4 regions of the Rahnella sp. PD4 genome follow, and region 4 is predicted to be linked to each of the others. Evidence: predicted binding sites of a transcription regulator. Region 4 holds the regulator's gene; each other region holds the start of a gene.
The links. The regulator Fur, encoded in region 4, represses iron uptake genes when iron is present. The targets are predictions, from matches to a motif close to ATAATAATGAGAACNACTATCAA.

Region 1: a site for Fur is predicted at 6,114-6,136, ahead of ACOZIO_RS13880 (siderophore-interacting protein). Genes of this name have one in related genera too.
Region 2: a site for Fur is predicted at 5,592-5,614, ahead of ACOZIO_RS00485 (TonB-dependent siderophore receptor). Genes of this name have one in related genera too.
Region 3: a site for Fur is predicted at 5,823-5,845, ahead of efeU (iron uptake transporter permease EfeU). Genes of this name have one in related genera too.

Annotation. Positions count from the first base shown of each region.
Region 1 covers NZ_JBLZQF010000004.1:471,987-479,644, forward strand. The annotation lists gene ACOZIO_RS13835 (sensor histidine kinase) at 1-234, opposite strand, end outside; gene ACOZIO_RS13840 (response regulator transcription factor) at 238-960, opposite strand; gene ACOZIO_RS13845 (cytochrome b/b6 domain-containing protein) at 1,114-1,740, shown strand; gene ACOZIO_RS13850 (molybdopterin-dependent oxidoreductase) at 1,750-2,553, shown strand; gene ACOZIO_RS13855 (pentapeptide MXKDX repeat protein) at 2,605-2,871, shown strand; gene ACOZIO_RS13860 (hypothetical protein) at 2,985-3,374, opposite strand; gene ACOZIO_RS13865 (ParD-like family protein) at 3,533-3,787, shown strand; gene map (type I methionyl aminopeptidase) at 3,825-4,580, shown strand; gene ACOZIO_RS13875 (PadR family transcriptional regulator) at 4,638-5,120, opposite strand; gene ACOZIO_RS13880 (siderophore-interacting protein) at 5,123-5,935, opposite strand; gene ACOZIO_RS13885 (TonB-dependent receptor domain-containing protein) at 6,353-7,658, shown strand, end outside.
Region 2 covers NZ_JBLZQF010000001.1:106,091-113,748, forward strand. The annotation lists gene ACOZIO_RS00470 (DHA2 family efflux MFS transporter permease subunit) at 1-1,417, opposite strand, end outside; gene ACOZIO_RS00475 (HlyD family secretion protein) at 1,497-2,621, shown strand; gene ACOZIO_RS00480 (TetR/AcrR family transcriptional regulator) at 2,659-3,246, shown strand; gene ACOZIO_RS00485 (TonB-dependent siderophore receptor) at 3,332-5,443, opposite strand; gene ACOZIO_RS00490 (O-methyltransferase) at 5,796-6,479, shown strand; gene ACOZIO_RS00495 (glycoside hydrolase family 3 N-terminal domain-containing protein) at 6,486-7,658, opposite strand, start outside.
Region 3 covers NZ_JBLZQF010000001.1:632,354-640,011, forward strand. The annotation lists gene phoH (phosphate starvation-inducible protein PhoH) at 1-387, opposite strand, end outside; gene ACOZIO_RS02725 (hypothetical protein) at 451-852, opposite strand; gene ACOZIO_RS02730 (N-acetylmuramoyl-L-alanine amidase) at 1,036-2,184, opposite strand; gene efeB (iron uptake transporter deferrochelatase/peroxidase subunit) at 2,369-3,664, opposite strand; gene efeO (iron uptake system protein EfeO) at 3,724-4,851, opposite strand; gene efeU (iron uptake transporter permease EfeU) at 4,898-5,749, opposite strand; gene putP (sodium/proline symporter PutP) at 5,999-7,483, opposite strand.
Region 4 covers NZ_JBLZQF010000008.1:62,050-69,707, forward strand. The annotation lists gene nagE (PTS N-acetyl glucosamine transporter subunit IIABC) at 1-962, shown strand, start outside; gene glnS (glutamine--tRNA ligase) at 1,156-2,826, shown strand; gene chiP (chitoporin ChiP) at 3,312-4,724, shown strand; gene chiQ (ChiQ/YbfN family lipoprotein) at 4,738-5,073, shown strand; gene fur (ferric iron uptake transcriptional regulator) at 5,206-5,661, opposite strand; gene fldA (flavodoxin FldA) at 5,973-6,500, opposite strand; gene ACOZIO_RS18705 (methyl-accepting chemotaxis protein) at 6,922-7,658, shown strand, end outside.

The DNA.
Region 1 (7,658 bases), on a different contig from region 4:
CGCCATCAGTTGATCAAACAGCGTATGTACCGCTTTGGGATCCCAGTTTCCCTGGCTGAGCAGCGGATTATTTGCTGCAATCTGCGTCGCCAGATTGGCCGACAGACGTTGGATCACCGACTGGCTGTACTGATTACTCGAGCGCACCTGCATGTAGCCGGAAAACGCGCAACACGCGATCAGCAGCACCATAAACACCAGGGTCAGTCTTTGCGCCAGCGTGAGATTTTTCATGATTTACCCTTGTGCTTCTTCAGCAGAAGACACGAATTTATAACCTTTTCCCCACACGGTCAGAATACGTTCCGGCTCGGCCGGATTGGCTTCTATCTTAATGCGCAGACGGTTGATATGGGTGTTTACCGTATGTTCATACCCTTCATGTTCATAGCCCCAGACCTGATTTAACAGGCTGAGCCGGGAGAACACTTTGCCGGGATTTTTGGCAAAGAAGTACAACAGGTCAAACTCGCGCGGCGTCAGTTCAACCGGCTGATGGTTCAGCATCACGTCCCGTGCAATCGGGTCGATGACCAGACCGGAAAAACTTAGAGTACCGGCATCCATTTTCATATTACGGCTCATGGCTTCCTGCCGCCGGAACAGCGCCTTGACCCGTGCGACCAGTTCCAGCATGGAGAAAGGTTTGGCCAGGTAATCGTCCGCGCCCAGCTCCAGCCCGAGGACACGATGCACTTCGCTGGAACGTGCGCTGATAATAATGATCGGCGTGTAACGCGTCATATTACGGGCGCGGCGACAGATTTCCAGACCATCGATACCCGGTAGCATCAGGTCGAGGATCAGCGCGTCCCAGCCGCCTTTTTCCAAATGTGCCACGCCCAGATTGCCGTCAGCAGCATGGGTAATTTCATAGCCTTCATCGCGCAGATGCAGGCTGAGCAGTTCCGCGATATCCCCGTCATCTTCAACGATCAGGATCTTCTTCGTCTTATCCATGTGTTATCCCAAAACGTGGCATTCCCCAATGGTTTGAGTCTACACAAGCAAAGCCCGCCGAGTTATCACATTTTATTTAACTTTGCGTGAGGTCTCCGGGAACAAATCCGCTCAATACTCGCTACATCACAGGACGGACAGCCGGATTTCATCATGACAATACACACGGACTTACCCGATCAGGCCAAACAAAAACCCGCCATCGTGCATCCATTATGGCTGCGGCTGTCGCACTGGCTGAACGCGCTGGCGGTGCTGATTATGGTGACCAGTGGCTGGCAGATTTATAACGCCTCACCGCTGTTTGATTTTGCTTTCCCGCCGGGGGTCACATTGGGTGGCTGGCTCGGCGGCGGAATTCAGTGGCATTTTGCCGGTATGTGGCTGTTCGGCTTCAACGGCCTGTTTTACCTGCTGATGAACATTTTTACCGGACGGATGAAACGAAAATTCTGGCCGCTGACGCCGCGCGGCATCTTCAATGATTTGTGTGCTGCCCTGCGCGGCAAGCTGAAACACGACGACTTACGTCACTACAACATGGTGCAGCGCGCGGCATATGTGTTCGTGATGTTCGACGGCATCGTGCTGGTACTTTCCGGGCTGGTGGTATGGAAATCCGTGCAATTCCCGTTGCTGCGCGAACTGATGGGCGGCTTCGATACAGCGCGTTACGTACATTTTCTGGCGATGGCTTCGCTGGTGGCATTTGTGGTGCTGCATATCGTGATGGTGGCACTGGTGCCGAAAACGCTGATTGCCATGCTGCGCGGTCGCTGAGGAAAACCCATGAAAAAACTCATTAAAAAAAGCATCAGCCAGATTTTCAGCACCGCCGACAGCGAAGCGATTGTACAGGAAGCCAAAAAACAGATTATCCGCGAACTGGATGCGCCTTCCCGTCGCCTGTTTTTACAGCGCGGGCTGACGCTCGGCGGCGTCGCGATGCTGACCGGCTGCGATATCAGCGATAACGCCAGCGTGGAAAACGCACTCGGCAAAATCTCCGGTTTCAATGATCGCGTACAGGGCTGGCTGTTCGGCTCAACGCGTCTCGCGCCGGTGTATGCCGAATCGATGATCACCCGTCCGTTTCCGTTTAATGCGTTCTATGCCGAAGACGACGCGCCACAAGTCGACGGCAACGACTATCGCCTGAAAATCGCCGGTCTGGCACTGGATAAACGCGAATGGTCACTGCCAGCGCTGTACAAAATGGCGCAGGTCAGTCAGGTGACGCGACACATTTGTGTCGAAGGCTGGAGCGCGATTGGCAAATGGGGCGGCGTGCCGTTCGGTGATTTTCTGCGCCTGATTGGGGCAGATCTCACGGCGGAATATGTCAGTTTCAAATGCGCCGACGAGTATTACACCAGCATTGATATGGCGACGGCGCTGCATCCGCAAACCCTGTTGGCGCTGACTTATGACGGCCAGATTTTACCGCGTAAATACGGTTTTCCGATGAAACTCAGAATGCCAACCAAACTCGGCTACAAGAATCCAAAACATATAGAAGTGATTGAAATTACAAACAAATTTACCGGTGGCTACTGGGAGGATCAGGGCTACAACTGGTTCGGCGGAAGCTGAACATTATCCATAAAACCCTTTGTATATCAAAACCTAAGAGAAGGATTTACCATGAAAAAGTTAACTGTAATGATGATGTCGGCTTGTCTGATGATGGGCGCAGTGAGCACCACCTATGCCGCTGACGCGATGGCGAAGAAAGACACCATGGGCCACATGTCGAAAGATTGCATGAAAAAAGACAGCATGAGCAAAGACAACATGGCGAAAGACAGTATGGGCAAAGACTGTATGTCGAAAGATCACATGAAGAAAGACAGCATGTCGAAAGATTCCATGTCCAAAGACAACATGAAAAAAGGGGCAATGAGCCAGTAAAGCGCTTTCCCCTTCGACTCTGTAGCCAAAACGCCTCCGTCTGTTCAGCGGGGGCGTTTTGCTTTTTGTTAAACCTGAATAACCCGATGATGAAGACTTAATTCAAATATTCATTACTTTGTGGCACTGGACGCCAGGCGAATCTGAATATCATTGTCGAGATTATTCACCCAATGGTTATAACTGCGGTGGATCTCGCCTTTCTCTGCCAGCAGGTTAGTGCTGCCGACATAATTAATGGTGTAGCCGCTGGTGTTATAGGTAATACGGATATCGGCTTTGTGCTCACGGTTATTCAGATGACCGTTAATTACGCCCGGTGCGCCATCCGTCATTATCCAGCCACGTTTTTGTCCTGCGTCGATAATAGCGGTCCTGATCTGACTTGCTGAATTATGTGTTACCAGCGTGGTATGCGGCGTGGATACCGGCTCGGTACGCGCGCAGCCAGAAAGCGCCATGACACAAACAAGGCCGATAAGTAACTTACTTGTAGATTTCATGTGAACCTTTTAGAGTAAAAATTTCAGATAAGAGATTGAAAAGTCACCACAATATACGCCAATGTCCCAAAGGTGTCATGAAACGTGCCGGTTGAGTTTCATCTATTTCATGCGTAGTATATAAAATATATATGATTCGTATACTGCTGAGGCAACCCATGGGTATCATTAAGATTTCAGAACTGATGCACGAGAATTTGCGTATTGCCAGCATGGCTTATACGCGTTCGATGAACGCACAGGCCGAGCACTGGATGAAAATTGGCATGCTGATGGAAACGCACCCCGACATGACGCACAGCGAAATTTCGCAATTGCTGGTGCGGTGTAGCGTGGAATCGGATGAAAACGCAGGCAGTATCCGCACGTTGTTAAACGTGGGTGCCACACACAGGAAGGCAAGCAATGAATAATGCTTTAGATAGCCGGTATTTCGTCAATAATAACCGCATGGTCAAAACGCCGGAAGGCCTCGATAAAGCCCGTATTGCCGGCAAACTGGCAGCGCGTGTATTGCATATGATCACACCCTACGTTGTACCGGGTGTCACCACCAATGAACTGGATCGCATCTGCCACGATTTTATCGTCAATGAATTGCAGGCGATCCCGGCCAATATCGGTTATCACGGCTATCAGAAAACCACCTGTACCTCCGTCAATCACGTCATTTGTCATGGCATTCCTTCTGACAAAGCGCTGAAAAAAGGCGACATCGTCAACATCGACGTGGCGCTTATCAAAGACGGCTGGTACGGCGACACCAGCCGTATGTATTACGCGGGCGAACCGGGTATTCTGGCCCGCCGTCTGGTAGATACCACGTTTGAAGCGATGATGGCGGGCATTGAAGTGGTGCGTCCGGGTGCAACGCTTGGCGATGTGGGTTATGCGATTGCCGCTGTCGCCAGACGCGAAGGCTTTTCCATCGTGGAAGAGTATTGCGGACACGGCATCGGTATGGGTTATCACGAAGATCCGCAAGTGCTGCATTACGGCGAGCAAGGCCGCGGACTGGTTTTACAGGAAGGGATGTTATTTACCATCGAACCGATGCTGAATGCCGGTAAAAAACAAAATAAAGTCATGCCCGATGGCTGGACCGTGGTCACCAAAGACCACTCGTTATCCGCACAGTGGGAACATATGATTGCGGTAACGAAAACCGGTTACGAGATCTTAACGCCATGGCCTGAAGAGATGTGACTATCCTGAAAGTATAAAGCCTCCGACCGGAAGGCTTTATACTTTCTGAGGTGCGGCTTAACTGCGCTCAATTTCTTTGGTCGCACGATCTAATGCATCCGTGATTTTATACAAGGTTTCCTGTTCGATCGGGCCTTTCGCCAGCCGCAGATTAAGCGCCATGCGGATATTATTTATCGCACGCTGCATTTCCGGAATACTGCGATTGTTTGACAAAATCGCCAGTGAATGCAGTTTCTCTGTCACTGAGCCGAGCAGTTCTTCCTGCCCGGCCAGTGACTGCGCACCTTCCGGTGTGATCGAATATTGCTTCTTCCCGCCCTCTTCCTGGCTGGCTGAAATCAGCCCCTGTTCTTCTAAAAATGTCAGATTCGGATAAATGATACTGGCACTCGGCGTGTATTCACCTTTAGATAATTCTTCAATGGCTTTGATCAGCTCATAACCATGGGCGCAACGCTGCTGCAAAAAATGCAGCATCAGCAGACGGATGTCACCCGTTTCGAACATTCTTTCACGGCGGTGTTTATGATTCATCATCGTTACTTATTATGCCAATAAGCCACACAACGCACGAAGTTTGGATCGAGTCCGCAGGTTTCAACGAAATAGTCATTCAGCCCTTTCGCGAATTTGCCTTCACCGGTCGCCCAGATGTAGTAATCACTTTCCGGCAGAAGCAGGCTTTTCACCTTCTTCACGACCGCATCCTCTTCCTGATAACCGCCGTGCGTATCGCTGATAATCCAGTCGATGCTGACATCATTTTCTTCATCTAAGTAGCTGACACAACTCACATCTCTCACTTTCGCCAGCACGGTGATATTGGCATCTGAACCGGCCTGTTTCAGTTCGCGCAGACGGCGTTTCACCGCCGGAAGACCGGTTTCGTCGCAGATATAGAGCTGCCATTTGTAACCGGCAGGAATAATCAGTGAACCACGCGGTCCGCCAATGATCAGTTTATCGCCCGGCTTTGCGCCGGCCGCCCATTCGCTGGCGACACCACCGTCGTGAATATAAAAATCCAGTGTCAGTTCGTTGCTCTGAGCATCAAAGTGCAGCGGCGTATATTCGCGGTTCAGCGGGCGTGCTCCTTCACCCCACACAATGCCTTCTTCGGTCACTGCCGGTGGCGTAATCACATCCCCCGGATTTGCCGGAAAAAACAATTTGATATGGTCATCAAAGCCGCCTGACGTAAAACCTTTCAGCGCGTCACCGCTTAAAATAATCCTTTTAAAACAGCCTGATAGGCTTTCACTCTGTTTGACCGTGATATGACGGAAAACCAGATCATTTTTGACACGGACCGGCAAGTTTGCGGCAGGGGTTTCAGTGCGATGTTGTGCCATCAGTTTCTCTCTTATGCGTAAGTTTTGTTGAAAGATATATCTTAGTTATATTTTATTCAACCCCATAAAGTGTAATGCGCTGTCTTCTTTTCCCTGTATTTTTCACCTCGCCTTTATCTCTCCCTGAGAACAGACGGGATAAATTTTGTTAAGGAATGCATTTTTTTATATCATTTTGTTGATAACAATTATCAGTATCATTATCATTCTCAAAAAGCCGGGATGGGCGCTGACGCCAGGTAAGCCCATACTTTATAAGGATAATGGCTTTTTCAGGGAAGAATTGAATGCAGATGACCAGTGCGTCTGTTTTGTCGAAAGGCAGTAAATGCGAGCAGAACTCTAAAAATTAGTGCAGGACAAAAACAAATGTTCACATCCTTTACACAGCAGGGTTTAGTGAAAAACGTCATTTTCATGGGGACGATTCTCACCACCACATTTCATGTAAATGCAGCGGAAGCCGTGAAAGACAATACCGATCTCACCGCAAACAATACGCAATCTTCTGAAGCCATCAAAAAAAAACCGGCGGTGCGTACAGCTCAGGATCTGGCGCAGAACAATGAAGAAGTCATGACGGTCACCGAAACGATGCCGGATAAAAAACCGGGTTCGAAAACCACCCTCACAGCAGCCGAAATGCAGCGCAAAGGCGGTAATGATTTCGGGACTATTATGCGTTATGAGCCGCTGATCACCGCGACCGGCGCGAGTGGCGGCTCCGGCAACGGCAAAAGCGGTTTTGACCGTAGCGGTTATACCGGCTATAACATTCGCGGCCTGGAAAGCAACCGCGTAGGCATTGATGTCGACGGTATTCCGCAGCCAAGCGCCACCGGGCGCAGCTACGTCAGTCGTGCGGGGCTGAATACCTTTGGTATTGGCCGTGATTACATTGACCCGTATATTTATGGTCAGGTGGATATTGAATCCGGTGCCACATCAGCCGACCGTGCCAACACCTCCATCGGTGGTGCCGTTTCTTTCCTGCCAAAATCTGCCGACGATTACCTGCGTCCTGGCAAGGAAACTTATTTCGGTTACCAGTCTGATTATGATTCCTCAGACCGTTCCTGGCACAACGGCATCACCGCTGCCGCCGGTGACGAAACCCTGCGTGGCCTGATCGCCATCAGCCGCCGCGACGGTCAGGAAACCAGCAACAACAGCGGAACGCTGGATGCGTATCCGGCCAACTGGCACTCTGACGCCATCATGACGTCGGTAATCTGGCAGCCTAATGACGCCCATAAAGTCACCGGCACCCTTGATTACTACGAAAAAGTAAACCACACCCATTACGATACCTGGAACAACGCGGGCAGCGCGATTCTTGGCACCGCACAGCAGCAAAGTAACACCCGCCGCTGGGGTGCAAGCCTGAAAGACGAATGGACGCCGTTCAACGATTACGTGGATGCCATCGTCTCGAAAGTCTATTACCAATATACTCAGGCGCACGACAACACTTATCTGCCAAACGAAAGCAAGCAGATGATGAATGTCTACTCGAACTACGATGTAAACACCTACGGCGCAGAAACCAGCTGGCTGAAAACGCTGGGTCGCCATGAGTTAAGTGCCGGTATCAACGGTCGCGTGTCCAACACCGAACGTCCGTTCCGCGAAAGCCCGGACCAAAGTGCTTTCACGACCATCATGCAACCGGAAGCCAACAGCCGGACGTATATCCTCGGCGGCTTCCTGCAAGACACCGTTA
Region 2 (7,658 bases), on a different contig from region 4:
CCTGAGCGGTGTCCGGCGTCAGGTAGACAATTTTTTGCGCCAGCGAATCTATCATCTCCTGCGCATGATCCCCATAGTGTCCCAGCGATTCGCCGAAACGTGCAGCGTGCACGCGGGTCCAGTCCTGCAGCCAGGTATTCACCGTGGCAATACCAATCGCGCCGCCGAGATTACGCATCAGATTAAACAGCCCTGAGGCGTAGCGCAGTTCCGGCCCCTGAAACGCGGTCAGGGCCATGTTCACACTCGGCACGATGCACAACATAATGAACAGGCCGCGCACCACCTGCGGCCAGAAGAACTGTTCTGCTCCCCAGTAGGTTGTGACCGTCGTCGTCAGCCATAAACTCAGTGCGAAACCGGATAAACCCACCGTAATCAGGACCCGCCGGTCGACACGGCTGATTAATCGGGCGGCGATAATCGTACTGAAGAATTGCCCGACGCCGACCACAAACACCGTTGTGCCAATTTCCAGGCTGTTGAAATCTCGGATGCGGCCGAGGAAAACCGGCGTCAGATATGTTGAGGCATACAGACCAAAACCGACCACCAGATTGAACAGACAGGCAAAGGTGAATGTGGGGTCACGGAAGGGGCTCAGGCGTACGATCGGGTTTTTTGAATAAAAGGATCGCTCGAGAAACAGTACAAAGGCCACCAGCGAGAACCACGCCGAAATCTGGATTTGCGGTTCGCTGAACCAGTTTTTTCGCGGGCCTTCTTCCAGCACATACTCCAGACAACCGAGAGCTATCGCCATCGACAACAAATGTACCCAGTCGATACGTTTAAGCATCGGGAAATCGGCTTTATCCACATGAATAAATAACACGGCGCCGGTGGCAACCAGAGCGCCTGGCAGGATATTGATGAAGAAAATCCATCGCCAGTCGAGTAATTGCGTCACCACGCCACCCACCGTCGGTCCCAGTGTGGGGGCCAGCACGCTGACCATGCCGAGGATCGCCGGGATCAGCGCCTGCTGTTTACCCCGAAACATCGCGAATCCGGTCGCGAATACTGTCGGCACCATCGCGCCGCCGGTAAAACCCTGCAATGCGCGAAAGAAGATCATCGACTCAATATTCCACGACAATCCGCAACCGATGCTGCTGAGGGTAAACAACGCCGCCGATGCGCTGAACAGCCAGCGGGTAGAAAGCGCCTGCGCCAGGAATGCGGAGAAGGGGATCATCACCAGTTCGGCGATCAGATACGAGGTTTGCACCCAGCTGATTTCATCTGGTCCGGCGGAAAGCCCGGCCTGCACATCGTTTAACGAAGCGGCGACGATCTGGATGTCGATCAGCGCCAGAAACATACCAAACGCCATAATGCTGAAAATCAGAAACTTGCGTGATGTCGGGTAATCCGCAGGCGAGAGCGTCGCGGCTGGCGTCAGGTTGGCAGACATATTGTGAAATCCCGGAGCTTGTTTGTATGATGGGTATCATATTAATATGATGTTCATCATGCAATGAGTGGAATTAAAAATGAGCGAAGCAACGACAGGAGATGGGATGCCGGTCCCGGTAGAGAAGGTCAATAAACGATCTAAGCGGATCTTCGTGGTCAGCGGTATTGCGCTGGTGGTAGCCCTTGGCGGTGCGGCATGGTTACTGGCTGCACCCGCGTCAGAATCGACGGATGATGCGTATCTGACAGCGGATGCGACCCTCGTTGCGCCAAAAGTAAAAGGCTTTGTGTCGCAGGTGCTGGTGAATCATAACCAGCGGGTGCATGCCGGCGATAAACTGGTACTGATCGATAGCGAAGAGTTTACGGCGCGTCTGGCCGCTGCGCAGGGGGAACTTGAAGATGCCCGCGCGCAGGTGGCACAACAGGAAGCCGCATTGCTGAGCCAGCAGGCGCAGGAGCAGCTGGCGCTCACCCAAATCGAGGCCGCGCGCACGGCGATCCGGTCCTCGCGTGCTGAACAGCAACATGCAGAGGCCGAGCAGCAGCGTTATCAGTCGCTGGCGGTTAGCGGGGCCACGTCACGTAACGATGCAGACCGGTATAAAACGGTGGCGGTGACGGCAGAGCAAACCTCTGCGCACGCCGCAGCTATGCTGGATGTCGCCCAAAATCAGGCAGCGGTAACACATGCACAGCGGGCAGAAATTCAGGCGGCACTGGCGCTGGCGAAGGCTGCTGTGGTGAAAGCGCAGGCAGCAAAAGCGCTGGCGCAGCAGGATCTCAATCACACCACTATTTTTGCCGCTGTTGATGGCGTGGCGGGCAACCGGCAGGTACAGATAGGCGATTACGTCACACCCGGTCAGCGTTTGATGACACTGGTACCGGAGCAGGGCATTTATGTAACGGCCAACTTCAAAGAAACGCAGACCGGCAGAATGCAGCCGGGACAACGCGCGGATGTGCATGTGGATGCGTTGCCGGGCGTGACATTTCACGGTGAAGTCGACAGCCTCGCGCCGGGTTCTGGCTCAACGTTCGCATTGCTGCCGTTTGAGCCGGGCACGGGTAATTTCACCAAAATTGTTCAGCGGGTGCCGGTGCGCATCCGTCTGGACACCGGTCAGCCTGATTTAGCGGCGCTGCGCCCCGGATTATCGGTGGATGCACGCGTTTCGCTAACTGATCCTGTCAGGTAAACTATGACGGCAATTTTCTGATTATCAGGGTGTTACTATGCGCTACGAAAGTGAACATAAACCTAAAATCCGTGAGCGGATCGTGAAGGAAGCGGCGAAAGCCATCCGCGCCAAAGGGCCATTGCAGGTCAGCGTGGCAGGTGTGATGAGCAAAGCCGGCCTGACGCACGGTGGGTTTTATGCGCACTTTGCCTCAAAAGAGGCGTTGATTGAGGCGGCCATCGGGCAGATGTTTAATCAGGTTATGGCCCGCTGGGATAAAGAAAATCAGGGACTGACGGCGCAGAAACAACTGGCAGGGTATATCGATTTTTATTTGTCGCCGTGGCACCGCGATAACCGTGCGCAGGGTTGTCCGGTATCGGCGCTGGCCTCTGAAACCCCCCGTATGTCGGCACCCTGTCAGGCAGAGTTTGCGCGTGGTATCGGACGTATCCGTGAAATGATTATCCGTCAGATAACAGAGATGGGTGTCGATGATCCGCAAACGCTGGCGATTTCGGTGAGTGCGGAACTGATGGGCAGTTTGTCACTGGCACGCTGTGAGCCGGACCGGCAGGTATCGGATGCCTTGCTGGAAAGTGCAAAGAAAGCGCTGAAGGCGCGGTTAAATTTGCCGGGATAATAAACTCTCAGAATCGCTCCCTCCCCTGCGAGGGGGAGGGTTGTGGTGGGGTATTACTTCGCAGGGGGAGGAGCTGAAAAATCTATCAGAAATCGTAACCTACTGTAGCCACCACCGTCCGTTCCTGACCCCAGTAGCAGTAGCTGGTGCCGTAACAGGCTGCGACATATTTTTTGTCGAACAGGTTGTTAGCGTTCAGCTGCACATAGGCGCCTTTGAGTTGCGGATTGAACTGCACCAGATTCATACGCAGTGACGCGTCAACCAGCGTGGCGGAAGGCATGTGGCGGGTGTTTTCGTTATCCGCCCATTGGGTGCCGATGTAACGAACACCTGCACCCATATCCACACCAATCGGCGTGTTGTACTGACCCCAGATGGAAGCCATTTGCTTTGGCGTCACATACGGTGTGTTACCGTTGTTCTCAGCCGCATCACGGATACGCACTTTGTTGTAGGTGTAACCGGCCATCACGTTGAAGCGTTCGGTAACCTGTTTCTTAGCTTCCAGCTCCAGCCCCTGTGAGCGGATTTTACCCGCCGGCTCGTAGTAGCTGCCGACCACCACGCGGTTACCCACGTCTTTCTGAGTCAGATCATACAGCGCCGCGGTGTACATATCAGAAGTACCGACAGGCTGGTATTTGATCCCGGCTTCGTATTGCTCACTCTGCATCGGTTTCAGCAGCGTGCCGTCAGCGCCCGGCAAGGCAGATGGCGTCATCGCCTGGCTGTAGCTGACGTACGGAGAAATCCCGTTGTCGAAGGCGTACAGCAGGGAAGCGCGGCTGTTAAAGTGGCTGTCTTTACGTTCGCTGTTGCTCTGCGTGCCGTAAATGCTTTCGTAGCTGCGGCTGGAGGTTTTCAGCGTGTCGTAACGGCCTGACAGGGTCAGATACCATTTGTTCCAGTTCATCTCATCTTGCAGATAGGTACCCATCTGCTCATAACGGTTTTTACCGCGTTTAAGGCTGTAATAATCCAGTGCATCACCGCCCACGCCGGTGTACGGGTTGAGGTTTTCAGCGTAAGCAGCGTCAGATTTCACATCATTGATAAAGTGGGAATAGTCAAAGCCCAGCACCACTTTATGCGCCAGTTCGCCGGTGGCGAAATCCGCTTCAAGCTGGTTATCGATCGCGAAGGTATCCAGGGATGATTTTTCACCGGAATAATAACGGCTCATCTCGGTACGATCCGCATTCCAGCCGGCCTGATACACCTGATCCAGTTCGGTATTGGAATGGGTGTAGTTGGCGTTCTGGCGGAATGACCATACATCGTTAAATGCATGCTGGAATTCGTAGCTGTAGATTTGTTCCCAGCGTTTGAACTGATTGCGCGTGCTTTCACCATCAAAGAAACCGCGGCTCAGTTTCTGTCCATAGAGGCTGCCGTCAGCCGGAACGGCGGCATGGTAGCCACCGGACGGATCTTTTTGCAGATACGCGCGAAGTAACAGCGAGGTGTTTTCATCCGGCGTCCACAACAGTTGTGGCGAAATCGCGTAACGCTCTTCACGCTGATGATCATACTGCGTATCGCTGCTGCGGGTCATACCGGTCAGACGGAACGCCAGCTGATCATTGATGGCGTTGGTGTAGTCGAACGCGCCGCCTTTAGTATTTTGCGTGCCACCGGAAAGCTGGAAATGACCCTCTTCAGCAAACTGCGGGCGCTTGGTCGATTCCACCACCACGCCGCCAGGAATGCTCTGACCGTAGAGGGCAGAAGAGGGGCCTTTCACCACATCAATGCGTTCCAGGAACCATGGGTCAACCTGGATGGAGTTGTAGGTCGAGCCATCGCTGAGGATACGCAGGCCATCGAGGAAGGTGTTGTTGACGTCACCGCCATGGAAACCGCGCAGGGAGATGGTGTCATAACGCGTTGCGCCGCCGGCAAAGTTGGTGAATACGCCCGGTGTATAGTTCAGCGCAGCGTTGACGGTGGTGGCATTCTGATCCGTCATTTGCTGACGGGTCACGACAGAAACAGCCTGGCCCGTGGTAATCAGCGGCTGATCCGTTTTGGTCGCGCTTTTACTGGTTTTCGCGCTGTAACCCTGGGTCGGCGCATCGGCGGTATCCGCAGGCGCGGCTTTGACAATGACGGTGTCTTCAGCTGCCATTGAGGCAACCGGCATTGCCAGCGCGCACATGAGCACCGAGCGTTTGAGGGGGAAAGCCAACAACATATTCATAATCCCTATAAATAACTCAATAAATTATTGAGTGATTAATTGATGCATGTGTAATAAACCCAAAAGCCAACATTTGTTCCGCCTAAAAACGGCTATACGTGACAGACGGTAACGTAACCAAACCTGGCAAATGTTAAACTTAATGATAATTGTTATCATTATTATTTTGTAAATTCAAGGGAACTTTCTTCAAAAAGTGTGAGGTGACGCATTTTTAACCTGATGAAAACGAGGGTTTTTTGAGAGTGGCACTAAAAATTCGGGCAAAAATGGCCGCGAGTGATTACGGTTAATAGGGCATTTTTAAATATTTTCATTACCTAAAATTCACTGCCGGGAGGCGAAAATGAGTCAGGGGAGTCAGGAGGAGTACAACGGGAAATGGGCTGCGGTCGATGATTATCTGGTAAGTCATCTCGTGGAAAGCGATCCGGTTCTGGAACAGGTGCTGAAAAATAACCATCAGGCCGGTTTACCCGCGCACGATGTGGCACCCAATCAGGGGAAATTACTGGCGCTCCTGGCACAAATTACCGGCGCGCAAAAAGTTTTGGAAATCGGCACGCTCGGCGCGTACAGCACACTCTGGCTGGCGCGGGCATTACCGGCGCTCGGAAAAGTCGTGACACTGGAAGCCGATCCGCATCACGCCCGTGTCGCAAAAACCAATATTGAACTGGCCGGTTTGCAGGACAAAATTACCTTACACGTCGGTCCTGCCGCCCAAACGCTGCCAGGGCTTCAGGCAGAAGCCCCGTTTGATCTGATTTTCATTGATGCAGACAAACCGGGTAATCCGTTGTATCTCGAGTGGGCGCTGAAACTGTCGAAACCGGGTACATTGATTATTGGCGATAACGTGGTGCGGGAGGGTGCGGTGGTGGATCCGCACAGCGACGACGCCCGGGTACAGGGCGTGCGTCGCTTCATTGAGATGATCGAACAGGAGCCGCGTTTATCTGCGACCGCGCTGCAAACCGTCGGCAGCAAAGGCTGGGACGGTTTTGTGCTGGCACGGGTCACCGGTTAACCGGGCTTAACGCGCCAGCCCGAAGCCAATGTCAAACAGCGGGTTTTCGCTGTCATGCGGCATATCGGATTGTTGTCTGAGCACCGCTTCCTCAGACGATGGCAGTTCAAACGGTAGCTTTCCGGTATAAGCTTCAGGGCTGGTCAGACGGGTAAACAGCACGGTATCGCTGACACCAAAATTACCGATAACCGCTTTCGCTTTGTCTGTCACATTGGTCAGGATCGCCGGACGGTCGAGATAAACAGTCACGATTGTCGGCACCGCTTTGCTGGCTTTCACAATGGCCTGATAATCCGCATTGTCGCCGGTAAAGGCCAGTGAACCTTCATGATGGCGTTTGCCGAAGAACCAGGCTTTATGTGGTTGTTCATACGGCGCATGGGCGCGGATCAGCGCAATATCGGCTTTCTCCGGCGTATCCACCACGGTAAAACCGGCTGCTTTTGCGGCCTGCGGTCCGATGCCATACAGCCAGATTTTTTTGCCTTTTTTCAGCGGCAGCACGTCGCCGGTGTTTTGCAGCAGTACCAGCGAATGTCCCTGAGCCGCATCGGCTTCTTTTTGCCAGTCAGCCCGCCCGACGGTCCGGGTGGCGTACTGCACATCGACATACGGATTTTCAAACAGACCGGTCCTGAATTTTTGTTCAAGAATACGCACGACAGATTCGTCCAGACGCTGTTCAGTCAGCTGCTTTTCATTCACCGCATTGACCAGCAACTGCGAGTCGGTCACGCCGCCAAACTGATCAACACCCGCCTGCACGGCTTTCACGAAACGCTGCTGCGGCGTCAGGTTTTCAACGCCCCATGACATGCCGCCCGGCACCGGTTCTTTGCCTTGCGGCGAACCGTTCAGGCAATCATTTTCACAATTGCTGGTGATCAGCCAGTCGCTGAGAATGACGCCTTTGAAACCGTATTGTCCGCGCAGAATATCGGTCAGCAACTGATGGCTGAATCCGGCTCCGACCTGTTCGAGCGGTTTACCGTCCACGGAGACATTTTTCAGGATCGAATACGTCGGCATTACGCTGGCGACATTGGCTTCAAACGCGCCGGTAAAAGGATAAATGTGTTCTTTGAGATTGTTGCCGGGGAAGACGGCGTTTTTGCCGTAAACATTGTGACTGTCGAAACCGTTTTCAGCCGCACCGTACCCGACCCAATGTTTGAC
Region 3 (7,658 bases), on a different contig from region 4:
CTCAGAAATATCACCGGGCAGGAAACCGAGATCCTCATCGGCTTGCAATACCGGACGTGTCACAATAATTCTGTCGATTTCTTTGTGAATTAATGCCTCTGCCGCTTTCGCAGCGCTGATAAATGTTTTGCCGCAACCGGCTTCACCGGTGGCAAAAATTAACTGCTTATTCTCTATGGCTGATAAGTAATGACCTTGAGCTTCAGTACGCGCTTCGATGACGGACGTATCACGGGAGTCGCGAGCCATGCCGATCGATTCCAAACCGCCCATCTGTACCAATGACGTCACAGACTCTTCCTCGCGCTGGCGGTGACTGCGTGAATCATTACGAATAACACGTTTTGCTTCACGACGAGCTTTGATCACTGCTTTCTGTCTTCCCATAGTGGCACCTTACAGTTTGATTCACTTAACGCTAAGGCATAATGCCCGCACGGTTATGTTTCACTAACAAATGAGGTTTTGGTCTCCTTTTAGACCAAGTGGAGCCAATGAATAACGTGAAGAGGAAAAGAACCTGAAGGGATTAACGGAAACTCTTTGGGTTGTTTTCTGTTCACGAGGAGGCATTGTCAATAATGACAAACCGCTGACCCATACAATAAAACGTCCAGAATAAAAGCCAGTGATATTCACATCATTTTCACCAACAAATAGGCGGTCAGTTAAACAACAGGGTTGGGGTTGGGTGGATGATATCTTTTGTAAAAAGCGGTAGGAAAAAACTGAAAGTAAATCCTGAAATAATAGAGAGTCGGAAGCCTTGCCCCCGTTTGCATTTAAGCAACAACGGGTGAATGAGAAAAGTGGATTATTTTCGATCAACAGCCCAAACATGGACTTTACCATTCGCGCTCCCCGCAGTGTTATTAACGGCACCTGCCGTACACCTCGTGAAAACTACCGCTTATAAATGTCAGTATAATGACAACTGAAACATTTGCGTTACCAAAATGTAAAAAAGTTTGCGGATGGCGTCAATAGGATCATGCGGATCTTTTTCAGATCCTCTTTAATCGTGCTGAATTTCTCTCAGCTCAGCAGATTATTTTTCTTTTCATTGATGAAGTAACTGTTAATCCCTTCGGCCAGCGCATGGGCCATTTTCTCCTGAAACACCGGCTCACCCAGTAATTTTTCTTCCTGTTTATTGGTGATGAAGGATGTCTCCACCAGCACGGAAGGAATACGCGGAGATTTCAGTACCGCAAAACCTGCCTGTTCCGGATGCGGGCTGTGCATGTGATGGACTTTACTGATATTTGCTGCCAGATGTCTGCCAAAATCCAGGCTGCGGTGAATGGTTTCGTGCTGGTCGAGATCAAACAGTGTTTCTTTAAGATATTGATCGTCCGTTTTAAAATCGTCGTCGTACAACACATCGACGCTGTTTTCGCTTTGCGATAAATAGCGCGCCATCGCACTGCCTGCGCCGTGTTCAGACAGTGCGAAAACCGATGCTCCGGAGACCAGATCGTTGGTGAAACCGTCGGCATGTATCGAGATAAACAGATCCGCCGCATGCTGATGCGCCAGGCTGACGCGGTGATAAAGCGGAATAAATACATCATCCTGCCGGGTCAGCACGGCGTGAATACCGTGCTGCTGGCTGAGCAAAGTTTGCAGGCGTTTGGCGATATGCAGCACGACATGTTTTTCATAAGTGCCTTCATTACCGATTGCCCCCGGATCCTTGCCGCCATGACCCGGATCGATCATGACCAGCAGCGGTTTCTCCGCCTGCGGCGAAGGGGACACGACCGGCCCAATTGCGGCAGCATGGCTTTCTGCCGATATCGTCACCGTCAGGACACCATTTTCCGTGTTACGCGTAATCTTCGGTTTACCGTTCACCTGCAACACGATGCGCGCCACCTCAGGGCTGAAATGAGCAATGCGCCCTTCTGTGACCCAGGAAAACTTCTGCCGCACCACGGTCAGTGCATGCTCAAGTTCCGGCGGAAATGATGTCAACGGCATATCAATCACGACCCGCTCCGGCGCACTGAGCATAAACACGCGACAGCGTTTATCTGCCGCAGGGAGTGCCAGGTGAATCTGACTGGCATCTGAAGTCATGGTGATCCGCACCGCTTTTTGGGCGGCGTACAAACGCGGCGCGGTCAGCGAAAGTCCGATGCCAAAAATCAGTAATTTTCTGCGGGTATGGTTGATGGTCATAACAGTCTCAGAACAGGCAACGTAATAAATCAGTTTTGCGATTTATCATCATGACATTACTGAGATTTTTTTGGATGAGGCGGAGTATTAACAGGCGATGAAATGCGTAACCAGGCGTAAAAATGATGTCTGGTTTGGGTTCCTCTGGGATCGGCTCCCTCCCCGGCGAAGGGAAGGAGTTAAATTACGCTTCGATTAACGATTGTCCGAGATAGTGACTTTCGTCTTTATTGCCCGGTAACGTGAAGAAGAAGCCACCGCCGTTAGGGCGGATATATTCTTCCAGCGCTTCACCGTTCAGACGTTTCTGCACGGTCAGGAAACCTTTTTCCAGGTCATGCTGATAACAGACAAAAACCAGTCCCATTTCCAGTTGCCCGGAATTAGTCACACCCAGGGAATAGCTGTAACCACGGCGCAACATCAGGCTGTCTCCGGTGGCTTTAGTGCGCGGATTCGCCAGACGGATATGCGCATCGAGGCGGATCGTCTTGCCATCAGGGTCTTTTTCGTAATCCGGCACGTCGTGCTCTTTTTCCATCCCCAGCGGTGCGCCGGTGGCTTTGTCGCGCCCGAAAATAGACTGCTGCTCCTGCAGCGGCGTGCGGTCCCAGGATTCCACCTTGAACGGGATCAGACGTGTCACCTGATAACTGCCGCCCACCGTCCAGGCCGGTTCGCCCTGCCCGCCGGTCACCCAGATAACTTTATCCATCAAAGGTTTATCTTTGGCATCCGGGTTCGCCGTACCATCCTTAAAGCCCAGAAGATTGATCGGCGTTTCTTTGCCCTGACTGCGCGCCGCATGGGACGAAATAAAGCCGTCACGACGCCAGCGTACGCTGAGTAAATCAGGCGTATATTTGATGATGTCCCGCAGCGCATGCACCACGGTATCGCTGTTGTTGGCGCAAATTTGCAAGGACAGGTCACCGTGGCAGAGTTTGGCATCCAGTGAATCATTCGGGAAACGTGTCATGCGTTGTAATTTCAAAGGCTTATGTGGTGCCAGCCCGAAGCGCTCATCAAACAGAGAATCCCCGACAGAAAGCGTCATGGTCAGATTGTCCGGGTAGATTTCTGCGCCCATCACCCCTGAATCCATGGGCGGAAATTTCGGATCCATTGAAGGCGCAGTGCCGCCTTTGGTCAGGAAGGCAAAACGTGAATCGAGGAGACGGAAAAGACGCTCCAGATCAGCTTTGTTAGTGGCCAGCACGTCAAAGGAAACCAGCATCATCGATGCCTGTTGCGGCGTTAAAATACCCGCCTGATGCTCGCCATAATAGGGTTGCTTACCCCAGCGCTCGTCAGGGGAAACAGTCCCTGGTGTATATTCGTTCTTTGCTCCGGGTGTTTTCTCAGCCTGCGCTGTGGCTGCGCCGCCCAGGGCAAATGCCCCGCCTAACAATCCCACGCCCTTGAGTAAACTGCGGCGGGAAGAAGAAACTTCGTTCTGATTATCGTTTTTGTTGCTCATTGCTATGCCTCAGGAATTTAAAAGCGCCTCCTCCTGCGCAGGGGGAGGCGCTAAAGATATCAATCTAAACCAAGTACACCGCGCAGTTTGGACAAGTCTTCTGCCAGCGTGGTGATAGGACCTTTCATTGCGTTACGGTCCGCATCAGACAGTTTTTCGTAATTCTCGTAACCGTCTTTGGTTTTATATTTGTCCAGCAGCGCATCAACGGTTTTGAAGTTGGCGTCGATTTTATCCAGCAACGGTTTGTCGGCTTTGACCAGCAACGGACGCAGCAGATTGACAATTTTCTGTGCGCCATCAAGGTTGGCCCGGAAATCCCACAGATCAGTGCGGCTGTAACGATCTTCTTCGCCGCTTATTTTGCTGGCGGCCACTTCTTCAATCAGGCCCGCTGCGCCGCCGACCACTTTACTTGGCGGGAAGGTCAGCTCTGCGATACGTTTTTGCAAATCAACGGTATCGGCATACAGCTTGTCGGCAAACGGTTCGGTGCCCTGGGTGGTTTTGTCCGCGAAAAGGATTTTCTCCAGACGGTGGAAACCGGTGAAGTTAGGATCTTCGGCTTTTTTCTCGAAATCATCTTCACGGGCATCGATGCTGCCGTCCAGATCAGAGAACAGTTCGGCAATCGGTTCGATGCGCTCGTAGTAAACACGGGTAGAAGCGTACAGGGATTGCGCTTTCGCCAGATCGCCCTTCTTCACCGCGTCCGTAAAGGCTTTGGTATGTGCCACCAGTTCAGCCACCTGCTGAGTCACATACACTTTGTATTCCGCAATCGGGCCGACCAGCGCCATGGCGTCAGGCTTGCCGGAAGCGGCCGTACCTTCAGCGGTAACCGTCAGTTTACCTTTCGGATTGCTCAGCAGGCCGCAGGTCATGTCGTATTCGCCCGGTTCAAGGTTAGCCGTCATTTTCTGCGTGAAACCCGGCGCCACGTTTTCACGTTCTTCCACCACCATCACGCCTTTGAGGATTTCCCATTCCAGGTTTTTCTGACTGTTGTTATGGATAACAAACTGAGTTTTACCGGCCGGCACGGTCAGCGTCATCGGTTCACATTGTTTGTCATTAACAGCAATTTTGACCTGACGAACATCAGCAGCCAGCGCGTTGGCGCTCAGCGCAAAGGCCGGCAGGGACAACAGGGCGATCTGTAAAGCTTTACGGCGAAAATGTGGCATGTGTAACTCCGTGGCAAGGGCAAAATGAGGAATGAAGTTGATAAAATTAACGTTGTGTTTTTTGCCCGGCAGAAACCGGCGCAGCCACAGGCGATTTACTCTGTGGAATAAAGAACAGGAACAGCGCGGGGATCAGATACAGGAAATACACCGCAACTTCGCTGACCGTCGGCGCTTCCTGATACCCGAACATCCCTTCCAGCAAGGTGCCAAATAAAGAGTGTGTGGATAAAGTCCCGCTCAGATCAAAGGCAATGTCCTGCATACGGTTCCACAACCCCGCTTCGTGGAACGCGCGGATAGCGCCCGCAGCCAGTCCGGCGGCGACAAACAGGATGAACAGGCTGGTCCATTTGAAAAACTTCGCCAGATGCAGTTTCACGCCGCCGTAATAAATCAGGAAACCCAGCACGATGGCCGCGCCGAGGCCAAGCACTGCACCGATCGGGGCTTCAATACCCACGTCTTGCTGGAAGGCTGCCAGCAGGAAAAACACCGATTCCAGCCCTTCACGCGCAACCGCAAAAAACACCATCGCAACCAGTGCCCAGCCCTGACCGCGACCGGAATTCAGCGCATGATCAATCGCCCCTTCCAGATGCACTTTGATAGACCGTGACACTTTGCGCATCCAGAACACCATGTATGTCAGAATGCACACCGCGACGACGGCGACGATACCTTCAAACAGCTCCTGTTGTTTTTGCGGAAACTCACCGGTCGTGGCATTGATGAAAAGACCGAGCGCCAGGCACAGCGCAGCGGCGATGAAAACGCCAATCCAGACCACACCGAGCCACTGCCCGCGCTGCGTCCGTTTGAGGTAGCTGGCAATCAGGCTGACGATCAGCGCAGCTTCCAGCCCTTCGCGAAACATAATGAGAAACGGAACGAACATGACGAGCTCCCGGCCCCTGAATTCTGACGAACCACAGAATGTATGAGGCTTCTGTAAAGAAAAGTAAAAAGAAACGATAGTGATTATCATTCTTGCCAAAAGAAATACAAGAGGCAACCGATCCTTTTTTTGAAAGGGGATCGGTAAATACACATGAAAAAATCAGGACGGAAGGCTTATGCGGCGGAAAATGCTGAAAACCGGGGCCTGAATGACCCCGGTCTGAGTGACACAACAGGAGATTATCGGTTAAACAGTTTTATATTCCGCTTCCGCGGCGGTGAAACGCTGCTCAACAGCGGCGGAAGGCTTACGCCCCGTCAGGCTGACAATCCAGATAGCCAGTGACGCGAAAATGAAACCGGGAATGATTTCGTATAATTCAGCCCAGCCATATTGTTTCCACAGGATCACCGTTATTGCACCGACCAACATCCCCGCCAGTGCACCGTTACGCGTCATACGTTTCCACATCACGGAAATCAGGATCACCGGCCCGAATGCGGCACCGAAACCGGCCCAGGCATAACTGACCAAACCGAGAACCCGGTTTTGCGGGTTGGCAGCCAGCGCAATAGCAATCAGCGCCACGATCAGCACCATTGCACGCCCCACCCACACAAGTTCGCGCTGACTCGCGCCTTTTCGCAGAAAAGCTTTGTAGAAATCTTCAGTAATGGCGCTTGAACACACCAGTAGCTGACAACTCAGGGTACTCATGACCGCTGCCAGAATAGCGGACAACAAGATCCCGGCAATCCACGGGTTGAACAGAATTTTCGCCAGCTCGATGAACACGCGCTCACCGTTTTGCGTCACGTTGCCCGCTTCAGCCGGATTATTGCTGAAGTACGCGATGCCGAAGAATCCTACAGCGATGGTACCTGCCAGACATAAAATCATCCATGTCATGCTGATACGGCGCGCTCTGCGGATAGTGAAGTGAGAATCGGCCGCCATGAAACGCGCCAGAATGTGCGGCTGACCGAAATAGCCCAGCCCCCAGCCCAGCAATGACAGTATCGCCACCAGATTCATGCCCTTAAACATATCAGTGTATTCAGGATTTTTGGCTTTGATGACCATCATCGAGGTATCAATGCCGCCAACGGCGAGGATGACGATAACCGGTGTCAGGATCAGTGCGAAAATCATCAGGCTGGCCTGCACGGTATCGGTCCAGCTGACGGCCAGAAAACCGCCGATAAAGGTATAAAGGATAGTCGCCGCCGCGCCGGCCCACAGCGCGGTCTGGTACGTCATGCCGAAGGTGCTTTCAAACAGACGTGCACCGGCCACGATGCCGGAGGCACAATAAATGGTGAAGAACACCAAAATCACAATCGCGGAAATAATGCGCAGCAGCTTGCTCGAATCTTCAAAACGATGCGTAAAGTAATCCGGCAACGTCAGCGCATTGTTATTGGCTTCGGTGTGTACACGTAGCCGCCCCGCCACCAGTTTCCAGTTCAGGTATGCGCCGATAGTCAGACCAATCGCGATCCAACTTTCCGAAATGCCGGAAATAAAAATCGCACCCGGCAGCCCCATTAACAACCAGCCACTCATGTCGGAAGCACCGGCGGACAGCGCCGTGACCACGCTGCCCAGACTGCGTCCGCCCAAAATATAATCATCAAAGTTTTTGGTTCGTAGATACGCGATGAGCCCAATCAAAATCATCCCGAAAATATAAACACAAAACGTCACCAGCATCGGTGTGTTCATTGTCATTCCATTCTCCACTTTCTTATTTTTTGCGATGTTGTCCGGCACCTGTCTGTCCCGGCAGCACTCCACCCGAAGTGCTGCCAAAAACCTGCCGGGGCGAGATGATGGCTGAAACCTCTAAAGGTTGCAGCAAGACTCTCCATATTTTTATATAGTCACTGACTCTGTATGGTTTTTA
Region 4 (7,658 bases):
CAGCAGCCAGCAAAAACGTCTGGATGTTGCTGGTGATGGGCGTCGTGTTCTTCGTCATCTACTTTGTTCTGTTTAGCGTAATTATCCGCATGTTCAACCTGAAAACGCCGGGTCGTGAAGACGACGTTGAGCATATCGGTGAGCCGGAAGCGAACAGCAATACAGAAGAAGGTCTGAACCAGCTGGCGCTGAGTTACATCGGTGCGCTGGGCGGTTCTGACAACTTCAAAGGTATTGACGCCTGTATTACCCGTCTGCGTCTGAATGTAAAAGATGCGGGCACCGTTGATGATGCTGCCTGTAAACGTCTGGGTGCGTCAGGAATTGTTCGTCTGAATAAACAAAGCATTCAGGTTATTGTGGGTGCAAAAGCTGAATCTCTGGCTGATGCAATGAAAAAAGTGATGGCTCGCGGGCCAGTCGCCGCAGGTGTTGCAACGGCTGAGCCGGTTGCTGCTGTCAAAACTGCACCTCAGGCCGTGCCAAACAGCGTGAAAACGGTAGTGGAAACTTTAGTATCTCCGGTAACGGGTGATATCTTCGCGCTGGATCAGGTGCCTGATGAAGCCTTTGCCAGCAAAGCCGTAGGTGATGGTGTCGCTATTCGTCCTACCGATAAAATTGTGGTATCGCCAGCCGCGGGCACCGTCGTGAAAATCTTCAATACCAATCATGCTTTCTGCCTGGAAACCACTTCCGGTGCTGAGATCGTGGTGCATATGGGGATTGATACTGTGGCGCTGAACGGACAGGGCTTTACCCGACTGGTCGAGGAAGGCGCAACAGTCACCGCCGGTCAGCCTGTGCTCGAACTGGATCTGGATTATCTGAACGCCAATGCCCGTTCAATGATAAGCCCGGTCGTCGTCAGTAATATTGATGATTATACCGGTGTGGTCTCACTGGCCAGTGGTTCCGTGGTCGCGGGACAGACCAAGCTGTTCGACATCCAGAGCAAATAATTCGCCAGATGGCGTAACAGGTTGACGGAGTGACAGCGGGAAGAGAGCGATCTCTTCCCGCTTTTTTATTGCCTGAGAACAGACGCAGCAGAGATAACCACGATTTTATGCAACTAACGGTTGTTTCCCGACGTGGCTTGTTGGAACATAAGCGGTTATCCGTAGAGTCAATGTTGCGTAGAGGAATTGCACAATGAGTGAGGCTGAAGCCCGCCCAACAAATTTTATCCGTCAGATTATTGATGAAGATCTGGCGACCGGGAAACATAATACCGTTCGCACCCGTTTCCCGCCTGAGCCTAATGGTTATCTGCATATCGGTCATGCGAAATCTATCTGCCTGAATTTCGGCATTGCACAAGACTATCAGGGGCAGTGCAATCTGCGTTTTGACGATACCAATCCGGCAAAAGAAGATATCGAATTCGTTGAGTCGATCAAACACGACGTTCAGTGGTTAGGTTTCGACTGGAGCGGCGATATTCATTACTCCTCGGACTATTTTGATCAACTGCATGCTTACGCGCTGGAACTGATCAACAAAGGTCTGGCGTATGTGGATGAACTGTCTCCTGAGCAGATCCGTGAATACCGCGGTTCACTGACGTCGCCGGGTAAAAACAGCCCGTATCGCGATCGTAGCGTAGAAGAGAATATTGCGCTGTTTGAAAAAATGCGTAACGGTGAGTTCGCTGAAGGCGCTGCCTGTCTGCGTGCTAAAATCGACATGGCCTCGCCATTCTTTGTCATGCGTGATCCGGTTCTGTACCGTATTAAGTTCGCAGAACACCACCAGACCGGTAAAAAATGGTGCATCTATCCGATGTACGATTTTACCCACTGCATTTCCGATGCGCTGGAAGGGATCACCCATTCGCTGTGTACGCTGGAATTCCAGGATAACCGTCGTCTCTACGACTGGGTTCTGGATAATATTTCTATTCCCTGCCACCCGCGTCAGTACGAATTCTCCCGTCTGAATCTAGAATATTCCATCATGTCCAAGCGTAAGCTGAACCTGTTGGTAACGGAGAAGATTGTTGAAGGCTGGGACGATCCGCGTATGCCGACGGTGTCGGGCCTGCGTCGCCGGGGTTACACCGCTGCTTCAATCCGTGAATTCTGCCGTCGTATCGGTGTGACCAAGCAGGATAACAACGTTGAAATGATGGCGCTGGAATCCTGTATCCGTGACGATCTGAACGAGAATGCACCGCGCGCTATGGCAGTGATCAATCCGGTTAAAGTGATCATTGAAAACTTTACGGGTGATGCTGTGCAGTGGGTGAAGATGCCGAACCATCCGAACAAACCGGAAATGGGCAGCCGCGAAGTACCGTTTACCCGTGAGATTTACATCGATCAGGCCGATTTCCGTGAAGAAGCCAATAAACAGTACAAGCGTCTGGTGTTGGGCAAAGAAGTGCGTCTGCGTAATGCCTATGTGATCAAAGCAGAACGTATCGAGAAAGACGCAGAAGGGAATATCACCACGATTTTCTGCTCTTACGATATCGACACCCTCAGTAAAGATCCTGCCGATGGCCGCAAGGTGAAAGGTGTGATCCACTGGGTTTCGGCTTCAGAAGGTAAACCGGCTGAGTTCCGCTTGTATGACCGTCTGTTCAATGTTGCCAACCCGGGGCAGGCAGAAGATTTCCTGACCACAATCAACCCGGAGTCTCTGGTGATTGCGCACGGTTTTGTTGAACCGTCGCTGGTGTCTGCTCAGGCTGAAATCAGCCTGCAGTTCGAGCGTGAAGGTTATTTCTGCGCTGACAGTCGCTACTCCGGCGCGGAACATCTGGTATTTAACCGTACCGTGGGCCTGCGTGATACATGGGAAAGTAAACCGGTCGCATAAAAGTCATCGCGATAAGGGTTTAAAAACGCAGCTCAGGCTGCGTTTTTTTATGTCCGGGTTTTATTTTGCTACTGCAAAAAATTGGTTTTCGTCGCGAATTAATGTGTTCCCGATGTATGATTTTTAAACGCTCATTTCCAGTGCTTTCCGTGGCTGAAACGTTTTAACCTTTCCTCAGTAAAACTTAGTGACTTGTTTATTCTCTCTTTTTAAATAATCTGTCGGTCTGATCCTGCCTTAAGACATATAGTTACATTTTTTCATTTTTATGTGCACTTTGTCATACTTCGATGATCAATGATTAATTACCCATTGATAATTCGCGTCGCGAAAAATACTCTTAATGTTGATTTAACCGGTTACGTCTCTGACGGCCGATTTTGATACCCGTTTGGGTTTTTGCACGAAATTTTTAGTCAAAATGAGGAATCTCTATGCACAAGCACCTTAACAGGGGCAGGGGATCGGCTTACCTGAAACCTGCCATGTATTCTCTCGCCGGCACTTTACTGAGTGGCGGAATGATGTTTTCACACGAGGCCAGCGCGGCCGGTTTTATCGATGATTCCACACTGACCGGTGGCGTGTATTACTGGCAGCGTGAACGTGACCGCAAAGATTTGAACAAAACCAAAGAAGAAACCCGTCCGGATGGCTCAAAAGTCACCGTCAATAATTCCGACTACAACAAATACGCGACTAACCTTTCACACTCCACTGCTAACCTGAATCTCGATTTTTCCTCTGGTTATGCCTGGGACATGTTTGGTATCGACGTTGCGGCCTTCACCGCCATTGAATTAGCCGAAGCCAGTGACAGCACTCATCCAAACGAAATTGCATTCTCTTCTAAAAACCACGCTTATGACGAGGATTACTCAGGTGATAAAGGCGGGGTCAGTCTCTACAAAGCGGCCGGTAAATTTAAATATGGCGGATTCTGGGGACATGCGGGCTATATTCAGCCCACAGGGCAGACGTTGATCGCACCGCACTGGAGCTTCATGCCGGGGACTTATCGCGGTGCGGAAGCCGGGTATAAACATGATTTCGGTGATGCGGGTGAACTGAGTTTCTCCTATATGTGGGCCGACGAATATAAATCGCCCTGGCATCTGGAAATGGATGATTTCCGCCAGAATGATAAGAAAACCGGCGTTTCTTATATTCACTCCCTCGGTGCGAAATATGACTTTAAAAATGACTTCGTGCTGGAAGGCGCGTTTGGTCAGGCTGAAAGTTATGTCGATCAGTACTTTGGCAAAGCCTCGTACAAAATAGATTTGCTGGGCAATCCGCTGACTACCAGCTATCAGTTCTATGGGGCAGAAGATCGTATCAGTGACAAAAATGATCCAAACAGTTTGTATGATGGTCTGGCCTGGTTGCAGGCGTTAACTTTCGGCTATACCACGGGTCAGTTCAACTGGCGTCTGGAAGGGACGATGGTGAAAGCGGAAGGGAACCAGGGTTACTTCCTGCAACGTATGACGCCGACGTATTCCTCTTCAAACGGCCGTCTTGATGTGTGGTGGGACAACCGTTCGGACTTCAACGCTAACGGTGAAAAAGCAGTATATGCAGGCGTGTTGTATGACCTGGCAAAATGGGATTTACCGGGCTTAGCCGTCGGTGGCTCCTATGTTTATGCATGGGATGCCAGGCCGAGCACTAACGCGGCTTACGACCAGAGTCAGCGCCTGAAAGAAAGCGCCTGGAGTCTGGATGCGCTGTACACCATTCAGGAAGGCCGTGCGAAAGGGACATTGTTCAAACTGCATTACACCCAGTATGACAATCATTCGGATATTCCAAGCTGGGGCGGCGGATACGGCAATATTTTCCAGGATGAAAAAGACGTGAAATTCATCGTTATCGCTCCATTCACTATTTTCTGAGGTCGCTATGTCGATGAATAAATTATTGATGACCGTGGTATCCGCTGTTCTGCTGGCGGGTTGTGCGCCGACAGCCGGTCAGGCTGAAATATCCAAAACGCGTGAGGCTTACAGCGCCTGTATTAATACGGCGGAAGGCAATCCGGATAAACTGGCATCCTGTCAGGCGGTGCTGAATGTACTGAAACAGGAAAAAGCCCACCAAAAATTTGCGGAACAGGAAACGGTTCGCGTGGTGGATTACCAGCAGTGTCTTACGGCACGCAAAACCGGTAATGGTCAGGCGTATGCCGCAGATTGCGGAAAGATATGGCAGGAAATCCGGGCCAATAACGCTCCGAAACCGTAAAACGAATCGCAGAAATCAAACCCCGGCGTGCCGGGGTTTTTTTAGGGTTGCTGAAATCCAGACATAAAAAAACCGCTTTTCAGCGGTTAATGAATTCACAGCCTGTCGGCAACGGGGTTGCCACATGCCATATTAGTGCGCAGGTTTATCGTTGTGCAAAGACTCATCTTCGCGGCAATCACCTGCTTCACAATGACCATAGAGATACAGACTATGGTTGGTCAGTTTGATGCCGTGTTTCTTAGCAATCTCACGCTGACGGCCTTCAATATACTCATCACGAAATTCGATTACACGTCCGCAATCCAGGCAGATGAGGTGATCGTGGTGATGCTGCTGAGTCAGTTCGAATACGGACTTGCCGCCTTCGAAATTATGACGGGTAACGATACCGGCGTCGTCGAACTGGTTCAGAACGCGGTAAACCGTTGCCAGGCCAATTTCTTCACCCATATCAATTAATTGCTTGTAAAGATCTTCCGCACTAACGTGATGACCTTCCGGCGCTTGCAGCACTTCCAGGATTTTGAGGCGCGGAAGCGTGACTTTTAAGCCAGCTTTCTTCAGTGCGGTGTTGTTGTCAGTCATGCGGATTCAGTCCTGTTACTATGTGCTAATCAAGTTGAGGCATGCAGCCTGTGGCATCGGCGGCACAAATTATTCGTTTAGTCTCTTCGTTTACGCAAGTGTGCCAATTGTCGTCAACGATAGCCTGTTAATAAAGATCACAATTTGCCGGTCACATTGGTAATGCAACGACTTGATCGATAGAAAAAACAGAGGAACTCAGTGTACCTTGATACGACCGAAAGTTACAATTTTGTAGCAGTTAAATTGTTAATTTCAGTAATAGTTTGGCCCTTCAATTGTAGAATAAATCCTCAGGGCCAACAGGGTTTTTAGCCAATAATTTCAGAAAGGCTGAGTTCTTCTGTGATCTGTTTCACCCAGGCATCAACACGTTCACTGGTCAGTTCCGGCTGGCGATCTTCGTCAATTGCCAGTCCTATGAAATGCTTATCATCAGCCAGGCCTTTAGAGGCTTCAAAGTGATACCCTTCGGTAGGCCAGTGTCCGACAATCACTGCGCCGCGTGGCTCAATGATATCGCGCACGGTGCCCAGTGCATCGCAAAAATATTCGGCATAGTCTTCCTGGTCACCACAGCCAAACAGTGCAACCAGCTTACCTTCGAAATCTATCTCTTCCAGCGTTGGGAAAAAGTCGTCCCAGTCACACTGCGCTTCACCGTAATACCAGGTTGGAATACCGATAAGCAAAATATCGAATTTTTCCAGATCCTCTTTGCTGCTCTTCGCAATGTCATGCACCTCTGCAACATCTTTACCCAACTGTTTCTGGATCATTTTTGCGATGTTTTCGGTGTTACCTGTATCGGATCCAAAGAAGATACCTACAACGGCCATAAGATTACCTAACCTCTTGTTCTCAATGAAGTGCTCTGCAACGCAGGCAATAATAATGCAGATGATAGCAAACTCGTGCGGCGGAGAATATGCTTCTGCTCGCCTTCTTAGCTGGGGAATAAGTTTATCGGGCAATATTTTTAAGTGTTATCGCCTTTGTGTGCTTTCACGCAGGGTGCGTTAACCTCAGGCTGAATAAGGTCAAACGCAAATTGAAGAAATAAGTCGTCACAATACTAAATTTCGAGAATATTCCGCCGATAGATGATGCGAGAGCAATCTCAACATAATAAAGAAATCGATGCCCGGAGAGGTGTTCAAACATGTCCTGGGGCACTTGCCTGCTGGTTACCTGTCTTGATTCTCCGCATCCCCCTCAATCCTCAGGCCAGAAACAGTCATGTTTCGAGAGAGGCATATCGTGCAGTTTTTAAAAAATATTACCATCAGGGCCGCTTTGTTAACAATTCTTGGCATTTTTTGTGTCATGTGGGCGGGTGTTTCCCTATACACCGTTACCTCCCTTGACACACTGACCCAAAATACCAAAAACAGTACCGAGCTGGTCAATAATATGGCGCTGATCAATAAAGGAAATGATCAGTATTTCCGTACCGTAACTCGCCTTACGCGTGCCGTCGCACAGCTTCAGGCCGATCCGTCAAAAGGTCCGGAAATTTTTGATACCGCCAAACAATCCCTCACCGGGCTGACCCAGGCACTGGCTAATTTTAAAACGGCGCCGCATCCGGGGCTGGAAGATGTTGCCGTGCAGGAACTGATCACCAATTGGGAAAATCTGATTACCCAGGGCGTCACGCCAATGTTCGACGCAGCCTTCAGTAAGAACACGGAGTTATATAACCAGTTAGCCAACACTACCGTACCTGCACTGAGCCGCAGTTTTGGTGTCTCGATGGACAAAGTCGGCGGTCAGATCGCGGTAGATTTTGATGCATCGCAACGGCAGTCTGCCCATCTGACCTCATTCAGCAAAGTGATTCTGCTGACGGCCTTTGGTATCGGGCTGGTGATCTTATTACTGACTGACCGTTATCTGGTCATGGCGCTGGTGAAACCCTTGGATAAAATCCGTGATCACTTCGCGGTGATAGCAAGCGGCGATCTGACACTTTATCTGGATGAGTTCGGTAAAAA